DNA from 3 places in the Streptomyces sp. NPDC107500 genome. Region 3 is predicted to be linked to each of the others. Evidence: riboswitches for the same ligand, from Rfam matches in the RefSeq annotation. Region 3 holds a riboswitch; each other region holds the start of a gene.
The links. Region 3 has a riboswitch for cobalamin ahead of ACZ67M_RS05865 (cobalamin biosynthesis protein). Riboswitches for the same ligand answer to the same signal wherever they lie in the genome.
Positions count from the first base shown of each region.

Region 1: it holds a riboswitch for cobalamin, as region 3 does, so the genes downstream of both, metE (5-methyltetrahydropteroyltriglutamate--homocysteine S-methyltransferase) here and ACZ67M_RS05865 (cobalamin biosynthesis protein) in region 3, are expected to answer to the same signal.
Region 2: it holds a riboswitch for cobalamin, as region 3 does, so the genes downstream of both, ACZ67M_RS27630 ((2Fe-2S) ferredoxin domain-containing protein) here and ACZ67M_RS05865 (cobalamin biosynthesis protein) in region 3, are expected to answer to the same signal.

Region 1 is NZ_JBVJPF010000007.1:453,027-457,296, forward strand. It holds gene ACZ67M_RS28515 (TSUP family transporter) at 1-215, shown strand, start outside; gene ACZ67M_RS28520 (GNAT family N-acetyltransferase) at 263-1,192, opposite strand; gene ACZ67M_RS28525 (hypothetical protein) at 1,364-1,798, shown strand; cobalamin riboswitch at 1,872-2,092, shown strand; gene metE (5-methyltetrahydropteroyltriglutamate--homocysteine S-methyltransferase) at 2,261-4,270, shown strand, end outside.
Region 2 is NZ_JBVJPF010000007.1:247,103-251,372, forward strand. It holds gene ACZ67M_RS27620 (SpoIIE family protein phosphatase) at 1-553, shown strand, start outside; gene ACZ67M_RS27625 ((2Fe-2S)-binding protein) at 564-1,253, opposite strand; gene ACZ67M_RS27630 ((2Fe-2S) ferredoxin domain-containing protein) at 1,278-1,673, opposite strand; cobalamin riboswitch at 1,736-1,860, opposite strand; cobalamin riboswitch at 1,985-2,163, shown strand; gene ACZ67M_RS27635 (ABC transporter substrate-binding protein) at 2,193-3,227, shown strand; gene ACZ67M_RS27640 (FecCD family ABC transporter permease) at 3,224-4,270, shown strand, end outside.
Region 3 is NZ_JBVJPF010000001.1:1,317,442-1,321,711, forward strand. It holds gene ACZ67M_RS05860 (cobyric acid synthase) at 1-961, opposite strand, end outside; gene ACZ67M_RS05865 (cobalamin biosynthesis protein) at 958-1,923, opposite strand; cobalamin riboswitch at 2,025-2,164, opposite strand; gene ACZ67M_RS05870 (hypothetical protein) at 2,301-2,522, opposite strand; gene ACZ67M_RS05875 (inorganic phosphate transporter) at 2,557-3,786, opposite strand; gene ACZ67M_RS05880 (class II aldolase/adducin family protein) at 4,011-4,270, shown strand, end outside.

The sequences.
Region 1 (4,270 bases), on a different contig from region 3:
CCGCCGCGGTCTTCCTGGCCGGTGCCCAGGGCCTGGCCGGCGCCCACGCCCACTTGGTGGGTCTCGTCGACCTCCGTGCCGCCGCCGGACTGCTCCTGGGCGCCCTGCCGGTGATCGCGGTGCTGCGGCGCCGCCCGCCCCGCATCCCGGACCGCGCCCACGCGTGGACGTACGTGGCGCTGCTCGGCGCGGTGACGGTCGCGATGGTTGTCTGACGCGCCGGGCCGACGCCGCGGACCGCCGCCCGGTGCCGCACCGGGCGTCAGCCGATGACTGCCTCCCAGGTGTCGACCGCGAAGTGGACGGTCATGCCGTTGCGGCCGTAGAGGCGCGGAGCGCCGGTGGCGTTGGCCGTGTCGACCCCGAGCCCCACCGTGTCCCGGCCCCGCGCGGCGAAGTGCGCGAAGGCGTGCCGCAGGAGGAATCCGCCCAGGCCCCTCCCCCGTGCCGCGTCCAGCACGCCGAGGGCGCGGATCCAGCCCATGGCCTCGCGGTCGTCCCGGGCCAGCAGGAAACCGGCGTCCCCCAGGTCGTCGGTGGCGGCGATCCACACCAGGGACCAGTCGAGCCCCTCGGCGTCGATGTCGCTGAGCCAGAGCCGGTACGGACGCGGCTGGAAGTCGAAGTGGGAGGCGAACGCCTGCTGGTACAGCTCGTGCACCCGGACACGGTCCGCCTCCGTCGCGCAGGCGCGCACGGCCACCCCGGCCGGGGCCCGCGGCGGCAGGTCGGCCGCCGGGTCCACCGCCCGGCGCAGGACGTGGTGGGACCGGACGACCCGCCAGCCCCGTTCCGCGAGGAGCGCCGTGTCGGTCGTGGGCCGGGCGTTGAGGTGCAGGTGGACGACGGCCCGAGCGGCCCCGTTGGCCCGTGCCTTGGCGAGGGCGCGGTCCTCCATGGCGGCCAGCAGCCGCAGGCCGGTGCCCTGGTGGTCGGGGAGCACGTAGTGGTCGATGTCCACGCGCTCGCCGCCGGACTCGTCCCACAGCAGCCCGTAGGCCACCAGCCGGCCGCCGTCGAAGGCGAGCCACGAGTCGCGGGTCAGATCCGTCTCGGGATGCTTCAGGTCGGCCTCGACGGTGTGCTGGTCGGTCTCGGGGCGGCCGATCTCGATCCGGTCGATCTCGTTGAGGAGCTGGGTGATGGCGGGCGCGTCGGCAAGGGTGGCCGGCCGCAGGTCGGCGGTGGACATGAGAGCAGAATCGGGGGCACCGGCGGGCACCCGCAACGGAATTTCCGCCCCGCCACGCGGCTCGGGCCCCGCCCGGGCGCGGACCGGCGCGATTGGTGGACGTAGGTCCGCGAACCGCGGGCATACGGGGGTCCTGAGGACCTTCTCCGTCGCCGACCACGGGAGTCTCCTGTGACACCGAGCCTGCGCACCGCACGCGGGTGCCGTGCCGCCGCCGTTCTCCTGCTCGCCGCCGCCTGGTACGGGGGCAGCCACCACCCCTGGCTCGCCCTGCCCGGTCTCTACGCCGCGGCGGTCATGGCCTGGTGCGCGGCCCGGGAGGGAGCCGAGCACCGGCGGCGGACGGTCCTGGCGCGCCGGGCCGAACTCCTGGCCCGCCCGCCTCACCGGCAGCCGGTCCCTCTCGCCCCCTGCTGCGCCTTCTGGCGGCACTCCGACGGCGCCGTGCACGGCCAGGAGTGCACCCGTCCCGCCGCCGCCCGGGTCGCCGTGGGCGGCGACTGCTGCGAGGTGTGGTGGACCTCGCTGGGCTCGGCGCACGACACGGCCTGCCCGCGGCACGCCGACGCGCCGGGGCAGGACCGGAGCACCTGGGCCCAGCAGTAGTCCGCCGACGGCGTGTCCCGTCGCACCGTCCGCATGCCGGACGCGTCCGGACGATTCCGGGGTGGTCCCCGGTAGGGTGAACGGTGCAGCTGGTTCGCCCCGTCCGCCAGGCGGGGTGTCGTAAGAGGGAACCCGGTGGGAATCCGGGACTGCCCCGCAGCGGTGAGCGGGAACGACCGCCGTCATACGCACTGGGTCCGACGTACCGGGCCCGGGAAGCGACGGCCAGTAGGTGTCCTCCGGACGGAGGGCGTGCCCGCGAGTCCGAAGACCTGCCAACTGCCCGCGTGCGGACCGTTCCGCGCGCGGACATCCCGGTGACCTCGAGGGCGGGTCGGCGTGCACCAGACGGAACGGCCGTGCCTTTGCCGCGCGGGGTCGTCACCGTCCGGCCGGCCACGACCTTCGCGCTCTCGTTCCGTCCCCGGGATCTCAGGGACTCATCTCGCGAAGGAGATCTCCGTGACAGCGAAGTCCGCAGCCGCGGCAGCACGGGCCACCGTGTACGGCTACCCCCGCCAGGGTCAGAACCGTGAACTGAAGAAGGCCATCGAGGGCTACTGGAAGGGCCGCGTCAACGCCGACGCCCTCCACGCCACCGCCGCCGAACTCCGGCGCGACAACCGGCGGCAGCTCGCCGACGCCGGCATCCACGAGGTGCCCACCGGTGACTTCTCGTACTACGACCACGTCCTCGACACCACGGTCATGGTCGGCGCGATCCCCGAACGGCACCGCGCCGCCGTCGCCGCCGACGCGACGGACGGCTACTTCGCGATGGCCCGCGGCACCCAGGACGTGGCGCCGCTGGAGATGACCAAGTGGTTCGACACGAACTACCACTACCTCGTCCCCGAACTCGGTCCCGGCACCGTCTTCACGGCCGACTCCACCAAGCAGGTCGCCGAGCTGAAGGAGGCTCTCGCCGAGGGCCTCACCGCCCGTCCGGTCCTGGTCGGCCCCGTCACGTACCTGCTGCTCGCCAAGCCCGCTCCCGGCGTGCCCGCGGACTTCGAGCCGCTCACGCTCCTGGACCGGCTGCTTCCCGTGTACGCCGAGGTCCTCGCCGACCTGCGTGCGGCCGGCGCCGAATGGGTCCAGCTCGACGAACCCGCCCTGGTGCAGGACCGCACCCCGGCCGAGCTGAACGCGGCGGAGCGCGCCTACCGTGATCTCGGCGCCCTGTCCGACCGTCCGAAGCTGCTGGTCGCCTCGTACTTCGACCGGCTCGGCGACGCCCTGCCGATGCTGGCCAAGGCACCGGTGGACGGGCTGGCGCTGGACTTCACCGAGGCCGCCGCCGCCAACCTCGACGCGCTCGCCGCCGTCGGTGGACTGCCCGGCAAGCGCCTGGTCGCCGGTGTGGTCAACGGCCGCAACATCTGGATCAACGATCTGCAGAAGTCCCTGACCACACTCGGCACCCTTCTCGGGCTCGCCGACCGTGTCGACGTCTCCGCCTCCTGCTCCCTGCTGCACGTCCCGCTGGACGCGTCCCTCGAGCGGGACATCGACCCGCAGATCCTGCGCTGGCTCGCGTTCGCCCGGCAGAAGACCTCCGAGATCGCCACGCTCGCCAGGGGCCTCGCCCAGGGCACCGACAGCATCACCGGCGAACTCGCCGCCAACCGTGCCGACCTCGCCTCCCGGGCCACCTCACCCATCACCCGCGACCCTGCCGTCCGCTCCCGTGCGGAGGCCGTGACCAGCGCCGACACCCGCCGTTCCCAGCCGTACGCCGAACGGGCCGCGGCGCAGCGCGCCCACCTCGGGCTGCCCCTGCTGCCGACCACCACCATCGGCTCGTTCCCGCAGACCACCGAGCTGCGCACCGCGCGCGCCGACCTGCGCGCCGGGCGCCTGGACGCGGCCGGTTACGAGGAGCGCATCCGGTCGGAGATCCAGGAGGTCATCTCCTTCCAGGAGAAGACCGGTATCGACGTCCTGGTGCACGGCGAGCCCGAGCGCAACGACATGGTCCAGTACTTCGCCGAGCAGCTGACCGGCTACCTCGCCACCCAGCACGGCTGGGTCCAGTCGTACGGCACCCGCTACGTCCGTCCGCCGGTCCTGGCCGGTGACATCTCCCGCCCGCAGCCGATGACGGTGCGCTGGACGAACTACGCCCAGTCCCTGAGCGATCGCCCGGTCAAGGGCATGCTCACCGGGCCCGTCACCATGCTCGCCTGGTCCTTCGTCCGCGACGACCAGCCGCTCGGCGACACCGCCCGCCAGGTCGCCCTCGCCCTGCGCGACGAGGTGAACGACCTCCAGGCCGCCGGCACCTCGGTCATCCAGGTGGACGAGCCCGCGCTGCGCGAGACCCTGCCCCTGAGGGCCGCCGACCACGCCGCCTATCTGGCGTGGGCGACCGAGGCGTTCCGGCTCAGCACGAGCGGGGTGCGTCCGGACACCCAGATCCACACCCACATGTGCTACGCGGAGTTCGGCGACATCGTCCAGGCCATCGAC
Region 2 (4,270 bases), on a different contig from region 3:
GGGCCGGGACATCGAGGCGGGCCTCGACCAGCTCCGCGGGCGGCTCGCCGGTGCGGACCGGACGCCGGACGAGACCTGTGCCGTGCTGCTGGACGCGCTGCTCCCCGACCGCCCCGACGACGACATCGTCCTCCTGGTGGCCCGGACCCGGGCCTTCCCCGCCGACCGGGTCGCCGAGTGGCACGTGCCGCGCGACCCCGCGGCCGTCGCCGGCGTCCGGGCCGACGCGACGCGCCGGCTCGCCGAGTGGGGCCTCGAGGAGACGGCGTTCACCACCGAGCTGATCCTCAGCGAGCTGGTCACCAACGCCATCCGGCACGCGGCCGAACCGGTGCGCGTCCGGCTGCTGTTGGACCGCAGCCTGATCTGCGAGGTCTCCGACGGCAGCAGCACGGCACCCCACCTGCGCATGGCCGCCACCACCGACGAGGGAGGCCGCGGCCTGTTCCTCGTCGCCCAGTGCGCCACGCGCTGGGGCACCCGGTACCACGCGCAGGGCAAGGTCATCTGGACCGAACAGTCCCTGAACGCCCTCGACCCGGACGGCCCCTGACCGCCCCCCCTCAGTCCGCCAGGCAGCAGTCGCCGCACTTCGAGCCGTTCGGCGCGCGGTAGTAGAGACAGCAACTACGGCGCCGGAACGTGAGATCCGGTCCGGTGATCTCTCCAGTGCCCACGAGCCGTCCGGTGTTCAGCAGCTCCGTGGTGAGGCCGGTGAGCGGCTCGCGCAGCGCGGGGTGCGCCGCCAGCAGCGCGCGGGCCGCCTCGACGAGCGCCGAGGCGGCGTTGCCGTCCAGCAGCCGTGGCGCGACCTTGACGCGGAGCCCTTCGGCCAGCGCTTCCAGGTGGGCCGTCACCTGCCGGTACACCGCGAGGGCGGCGGACGGACGTGCCGTCCTGCCGCGCAGGCCGGCGGGACGGGGCATGCGCAGGGCCGGGCCGTCGTCGGCCCGCTCCAGCCGGCTCAGGTCGAGGACGATGCCGTGCAGGAGTACGCAGGCCAGGGCGGGCGACCAGAGGCGTGCCGCGTGACCCAGGTGGGCGATGGACACGCCAATCCGCGCTTCGGGCGCCCGGTGGCGGTGCGCGACGGCCTCGGCGAGGTCGGTGAAACCCCGCGCGTAGGAGTGGCCGACCGGATGCCAGCCCGCATCCGCACCGCCGACGCGCAGGACGAAGAAGCCCCCGAGGGCGGCCACGTCGTGCAGGGCGGCGGTGACATCGGCGGGTGAGGCCTGAACGTTTCGGGACACCGGTCGCTCCTCGTGAGCGCCGAGTCAGGCGGCCGGGCCGCGGCGCGGGGGCGTGATGGCGTACAGGTCGAGGATGTCGGGCCGCGGTGCGACACCGGGGCCGCCGGCGCGGACCCAGTCGGCGATGTCCTCGGTGGCGTCGGGGTCGTTGACCAGTCCCAGCCAGACCGGACGGGCGCCGGCGGCGCGGCCCGCCGCGGAGGGCTGGACGACGATCACGTTGGCCTGTTCGCACACGTCGAGGCAGTCCGACACCCGCACGGGCACCAGGGCCCGCAGACGCGCCGTCTGCGCCGCGTGATCGACGCCGATGATCTTGGGGGTGCCGCAGCAGCAGTCCCGGCAGACGACGACGCGGGCGGGCGTCGGGTCCGCGGGTGCGCCGGGCGTCGCTCCGGCCGGGCCGGTGTGGGCGGGCATACGGCATCGTCCCTCTCCCCGGGGAGATCCGCCCCGGTGGTCCGTCGAGGAGGCGACCGCGTGAGTCTCCTGGCTCTCGGGTCGTCGCTCGCCCCACCCCTTCCCACCCGGTACGGGCAGTGGTCGTGTGGGGGCTCGCTCGCCGATCACAGTGGCGGGACCGCGCCGGATTCACACCGGCTTCCTCGGGCCGCCGTCGCCCAATTGCTCCGGGCATCCTCGCATCCCGGCCCCGGAGCTGTCAGCGGGGCCCCGCTCCGCGCACGGGCACCGCGTGCCCGCTGAACACCCGCGCTTTGCGCCCTGCCCAAAGGAACGTAATATCGCCAGGTCATAGCCGCGACGGGAGACAGGAAGCCGGTGCGAATCCGGCACGGTCCCGCCACTGTGACCGGGCGTCACGCCCTCGACCTGCCCCGCGCCCACCGGCCGGGCAGCCGGGGGCCGAAGGCCCGGGAGTCAGGACACTGACCTGTCGCGGGCCCGATCCGAGGAGCGCGGACTCCCCAGGAGGCTTACGTGTCAGCCCTGTTCTCCCCTGCCCGACGCCGCCGGAGCCTGCGCGGCACGGCCGCGGCGCTCGCCCTGTCGGCGGCCCTGGTGACCGCCGGATGCGGCTCGTCCGGCGGCGCCGACGACTCCGGCCACGACGGTTCGGCATCGGCGTCGTCCCCCGCGGGATTCCCCGTCACCATCGACAACTGCGGTGTGAGGACGACGTACGACAAGCCGCCGTCCCGGGTGGTCACCATCCATCAGCACCCCGCGGAGCTGATGCTCGCGCTCGGTCTGAAGGACCGCATGGCCGGCACCGCCTTCCCCGACTCGGCCGTCCTGCCGGAGCTGCGGAAGGACTACGAGGCGATACCCGAACTCGCCGAGCGGGAACCGTCGTTCGAGAAGATCCTCGACACCGAGCCCGACTTGGTCTACGGCGGCTACGGCAGCGCCTTCGCCGAGAACGAGGGCCGCTCCCGCAAGGCCTTCGCCGACGCGGGCATCGACACCTACCTCAACCGCGAGTACTGCGGCAAGCAGAGGGTGACGATGAAGGACACCTACGCCGAGATCCGTACCGTCGCGAGCATCTTCGGCGTCCCCGACCGGGCCGACAAGCTGATCGCGGACCTGAAGAGCCGCGTCGCCAAGGCGTCCGCCGCGGTGAAGGGCGAACCGGAGGTGCCGGTCTTCGTCTACGACAGCGGCGACAAGAGCGCCTTCACCGCGGGCGGCAAGGGCCTGGGCACCGACCTGATCCGGCTGGCCGGCGGCAAGAACGTCTTCGGCGACCTCGACGAGGTGTTCGGCGACGTCTCCTGGGAACAGGTCGTCGAGCGCAGGCCCGAGGTCATCGCGATCTACGACTACGCCGGAGCCGGCAGCGTCGAGCAGAAGAAGAAGTTCCTGCTCTCCCAGCCGGCCCTCGCCGACGTCCCCGCCGTCAGGAACAAGCGGTTCGTCGTCCTGCCGCTGACCGCGACCCTGGTCGGCATCCGGTCGGCGTACGCGGTCGGTGACCTCGCCCGCGGACTGCACCGCGAGAGCTTCCGGTGACGGGCACCGCCACCAAGGCGGTAGCCGAACCGGATCCCTCGGCCGCCCGGTCGCGCCGGGCGGGGCGTACGACGATGGCGGGGACGTCACTCGCGCTGGCGGCCCTGCTGTTGGCGTCCGTGACGGCCGGACTGGCCATCGGCTCGGTCCAGGTGCCACCCGGCCAGGTGTGGGGAATCGTGACGCACGCCCTGGGCGCCGACTTCACCCACCCGGACTGGTCCCGCGCGCGGGAGACCATCGTCCTCGACGTACGGGCGCCGCGCGTCCTGCTGGGAGCGGTGACCGGTGCGGGTCTCGCGATGGTGGGCACCGCCCTTCAGGCGCTGGTCCGCAACCCGCTCGCCGAGCCGTACCTGCTCGGCGTCTCCTCCGGCGCCTCCCTCGGCGCGGTCTCGGTCATCGTCTTCGGCGTCGGCTTCCTCGGCCCCCTGTCGCTGTCCGCCGCCGCGTTCGCCGGCGCCCTCGGCGCACTGGTGCTCGTGTACGCCACCGCCCGCACCGGCGGGCGCATCACCTCGACGCGCCTGGTCCTGTCCGGGGTGGCGGTCGCGGCGGTGCTCACGGCCGTCCTCGACCTGCTGCTGCTCACCACCGACCGCGGCAACGAGGCCCGGGCGGTGCTCGCCTGGACCCTGGGCGGTCTCGGCGGCGTCACCTGGCAGACCCTGTGGTTGCCGGGACTGGCGGTGCTGCTGGGCATCGGCGTGCTCCTGGTGCAGGCCCGCAACCTCAACCTGCTGCTGGCCGGTGAGGAGGCGGCGACGACGATGGGCCTGGACGTCGCCCGCTTCCGGGCCCGCATGTTCGTGCTGCTGTCCCTGGTCACCGGCGTACTCGTCGCGGCGTCCGGCCCGATCGGCTTCGTCGGCCTGATCCTCCCGCACGTGGTACGGCTGTTCGTCGGCGGCGACCACCGCAGGGTGCTGCCCACGGCCGCGCTCGCCGGAGCGGTCTTCCTGATCTGGGCCGACATCGCCGCACGCACCGTCGCCGCGCCCATGGAGATCCCGGTCGGCGTGCTCACCGCGCTGTGCGGCGGG
Region 3 (4,270 bases):
GCTCGCGCAGCCACTCCAGCGCCCGGACCGTCCCGCGCGTCCCCGGCACGATCACCAGGTCGGCGTCGGCCAGTTCCTCGGGCCGGTCCACGAACCGCACCACCACGCCCGGTTCGGCGGCCAGCGCGTCCACGTCCGTGAAGTTGGACATCAGCGGGACCGCGCAGACGGCGACCCGCAGCACGTCCTCGCCGACCGGCGGCGCGACCACGGACTCCCGCACCGTGCCGCGCAGCGAGACCCGCAGACCGTCCTCCTCGTCGATGCCGAGCCCGTGCCGGAAGGGCAGCACCCCGTACGTCCGCCGCCCGGTCAGGCCGTGCAGCATGTCGAGGCCGGGCTCCAGGAGCGACACGTCGCCGCGGAACTTGTTGACGAGGAACCCGGCGACCAGCGCCTGGTCCTCGGGCGAGAGCAGCGCCACCGTGCCGAAGAAGGAGGCGAAGACGCCCCCGCGGTCGATGTCGCCGACGATCAGCACGGGCAGCCCGGCGCCCCGCGCGATCCCCATGTTCACGATGTCGGTGCGGCGCAGGTTGATCTCGGCCGGGCTGCCCGCGCCCTCACAGATCACCGCGTCGTAGGTGCCGCGCAGCTCGGCCAGCGAGTCGAGCACCGTGCCGAGCAGCCGCTCCTGCCGCCCGCCGTGGTAGCCGCGGGCGGTCATCTCGCCGACGGGCCTGCCGAGCAGCACCACCTGGCTGCTGCGCTCGCCGCCGGGCTTGAGCAGCACCGGGTTCATCAGCGCGGTCGGCTCCACCCGGCAGGCCTGGGCCTGCATGGCCTGGGCCCGCCCGATCTCCGCCCCCTCGCGCGTCACGAAGGAGTTGAGCGACATGTTCTGCGCCTTGAAGGGCGCGACCTTCACGCCCTGGCGCACCAGCCAGCGGCAGATCCCGGCCGTGACGACGCTCTTGCCGGCGTCGGAGGTGGTGCCGGCGACGAGGAGTCCACCGTTCATGACGTACGTCCCTTCCTGACGGCCCCGCGCACCAGCAGCCGGGCGCCCACGCACGCGACGAGCGCCAGCCCTCCCACGCGCCGGGAGAGCCGTGCGGCCCGTTCGATGTCGCCGGAACCGGCCCGGACGGCGCGCCCCGACGCCCCGTTGAGCACGGGCCGGTGCTCGACCCGCCCGCCGTAGGAGAGCGTCCCGCCGAGCCGCACTCCGAGGGCGCCCGCGAAAGACGCCTCCACGGGACCGGCGTTGGGGCTCGGGTGGAGTCCGGCGTCCGCGCGCCAGGCCCGTACGGCGCCCCGCGGATCGCCGCCGGCCACTATGGCCAGCAGGGCGGTCAGGCGGGCGCCCGGCCAGCCCGCGAGGTCGTCGAGGCGGGCCGAGGCCCAGCCGTACCGCCGGTAGCGGGGCGACTTGTGGCCGACCATGGCGTCCAGGGTGTTCACCGCCCGGAAGCCGAGCAGCCCCGGCACTCCGCCGGCGGCACCCCACACCAGGGCACCCACCACGGCGTCCGAGGTGTTCTCGGCGACCGACTCCACGACCGCCCGCGCGATCCCGTCGGCGTCCAGCGACTGCGGGTCCCGCCCGCACAGGTGCGGCAGCCGCGCCCGGGCCGCCTCGACGTCCCCGGCCTCCAGGGCCCGGCCGATGGCGAGCGCCTCGCGCACCAGCGACGTACCGCCGACCACGGCCCAGGTGGCCGCGCCGGTCAGCGCGACCGAGGCGGCGGGGGAGCGGCGTACGGCGTGCGCGGCGGCCGAGCCCAGGGCGGTGGCGCCACCGGCGCACACCAGGGTGTGCAGCGCGCCCCAGCCCCGGTGGTCACGCCACAGCACCCGTTCCACGGCACCGGCGGCGCGGCCGAACGCGGCGACCGGATGTCCGCGGCGCGGGTCGCCGAGGAGGAGGTCACCGAGCAGCCCGGCGGCGGCGCCGTACGCGAAGACGCGTCCGGCACGCACGGGTTCAGCCGGTCACACGGGCAGGAGAGCACCTGGTACTGAACGTCGATCGGCAGCCGGGCATCGCGTCGCGTCCTCACTCAGGGTGTCCACGCCCTGGTTCGAAGAGTCCGGCGGTGAGAGTTCCTGGCTACCGGGGTCTGACCCCCGGTCACAGTGGCGGGACCGCGCCGGAATCGCACCGGGCTTCCTCTCCTGCCGCCGTAAGTGGCCCCGGAAGTCCACCACGGCGCGAGAACACCCGTCAACCTGGCGTTGACCTGCGGCGGGGGAGTGTGCCGAGCCCCACACACGGGTGGTGCGCGCCGGTACACGAAGGGGCGGGGCGCGCGACGGTCCGAGTCCGTCCCGCGCTCCGCCCCGGGGTGTGCCGTGGGTCAGGCGACGATCAGATAGATGCCGTACGCCACCGCCGCCGCGCAGGCCGCGAAGCACGCGTACGCGCCGGTGACCGCGAGGGCCGCGGAGCCGCCCGCGGCGGTGGCCCGCTCCTGGCGGGAGAGGCCGGCGATGCCGAGGGTGAACAGGCCCACCAGGGCCACGGTGGCCACGAGGCTGACGCCGAAGACGGAGCCCAGTGCTGCCCAGTCGATGCTCATGGGGGTTCGCTTCCTTCGTACCCGGGACGCGGGCTCAGACGGTGGTGGCGGCCGACGCGGGCCTGGCCTCGGACGGGTCGGCCGGCAGCTCCTCGGCCAGGTGCGCCGGGGGCGGGGAGACGGCGGCCATCGCCGTGGTGACCACACCGGCCGACTCGGGCTCGTGGGGGTCGACGACGTTGGTGTGGTCGACGACCTCGCGCCGGGAGATCTTCCAGATGGCGGCGCTGGAGGCGACCAGGAAGACCGCGACGCAGGCCGTGCCCCAGTCGCCCATGCGGCAGACCCACTCGGCGATCGCGGCGACCAGGGCCGCGGCCGGCAGCGTCAGACCCCAGGCGACGAACATCCGGGTGGCCGTGGACCAGCGCACCACGCCGCCCTTGCGGCCGAGGCCGGCGCCCATCACCGCACCGGAGACCGAGTGCGTGGTGGAGAGGGAGAAGCCGAGGTGGGAGGAGGCCAGGATGACCGTCGCGGCGCTGGTCTGGGCGGCGAAGCCCTGCTGCGGCTGGAGGTCGGTCAGGCCCTTGCCCATGGTGCGGATGATGCGCCAGCCGCCGAGGTAGGTGCCGAGCGCGATGGCGATGCCCGCGGAGAGGATGACCCACAGGGGCGGGTCGGAGTCGGGGGCGAGCGCGCCGCCGGCGACCAGGGCGAGAGTGATGATGCCCATCGTCTTCTGGGCGTCGTTGGTGCCGTGGGCCAGCGAGACCAGCCCGGCGGAGGCGATCTGCCCGGCGCGGTAGCCCTTGGCGGCGGCCTTGCCGTCGGCCCGGCGGCCGAGCCGGTAGGTCAGCCGCGCGCCCAGCAGCGCCGCGACACCGGCGACGATCGGGGCGGCGATCGCGGGGATCAGCACCTTGGTGACGAGCGCGTCGCCGTTGACGGCGCCGACGCCGGCCGAGGCGACCGCGGCACCGATCAGACCGCCCATCAGGGCGTGCGAGGAACTGGACGGGAGGCCGACCAGCCAGGTCAGCAGGTTCCAGAGGATCGCGCCGACCAGGGCGGCGAAGATGACCTCGGGACGGATGCCGGTCTCGTCGACGAGACCCTTGGAGATCGTGTTGGCGACCTCCACCGAGAGGAAGGCGCCTACAAGGTTGAGGACGGCGGACATCGCCACCGCCACCTTGGGCTTGAGCGCACCGGTCGAAATGGTCGTTGCCATCGCGTTCGCGGTGTCGTGGAAACCGTTCGTGAAATCAAACGCGAGTGCGGTTACCACCACAATCGCGAGGATCAGCGAGAAGCTTTCCATTTACCCAGGCAATCGTTCGAGGTCATTGGCTGGACGAACGTAGGTAACCATGGTGAACGGAAGATGAACTGGGCAGGGCGTCGCGGTGACCGGAAGCGGCGTCGCCGCCTCCCTCTGCGTGGCCGTCCCGGTGCTCTCCGGAGACGCCCCTGGCAGGATCACCGCCAGACCGGCCGGCGACCGGCCCGGAGAGGCGCGGGAGCGCTCGTGAGGAGACGGTGACTGTGACGTATTCGCGGGTCGGACGGGCTGCCGGCCCGGACGAGGAGCGGGCCTGGACGGACCTCGTCGCGGCGGCCCGGCGCACGGTCGCGGACGGGCTCGTGGTCGGTACCTCCGGCAATGTCTCGGTGCGCGTCGGCGACACGGTCCTCGTCACCCCTTCGGGTGTGCCGTACGACCGTCTGGCGCCGGGTGACGTGACCGGCGTCGCCCTCGACGGACGACAGGTGCTCGGCACCCTCCTCCCCACCAGCGAACTGCC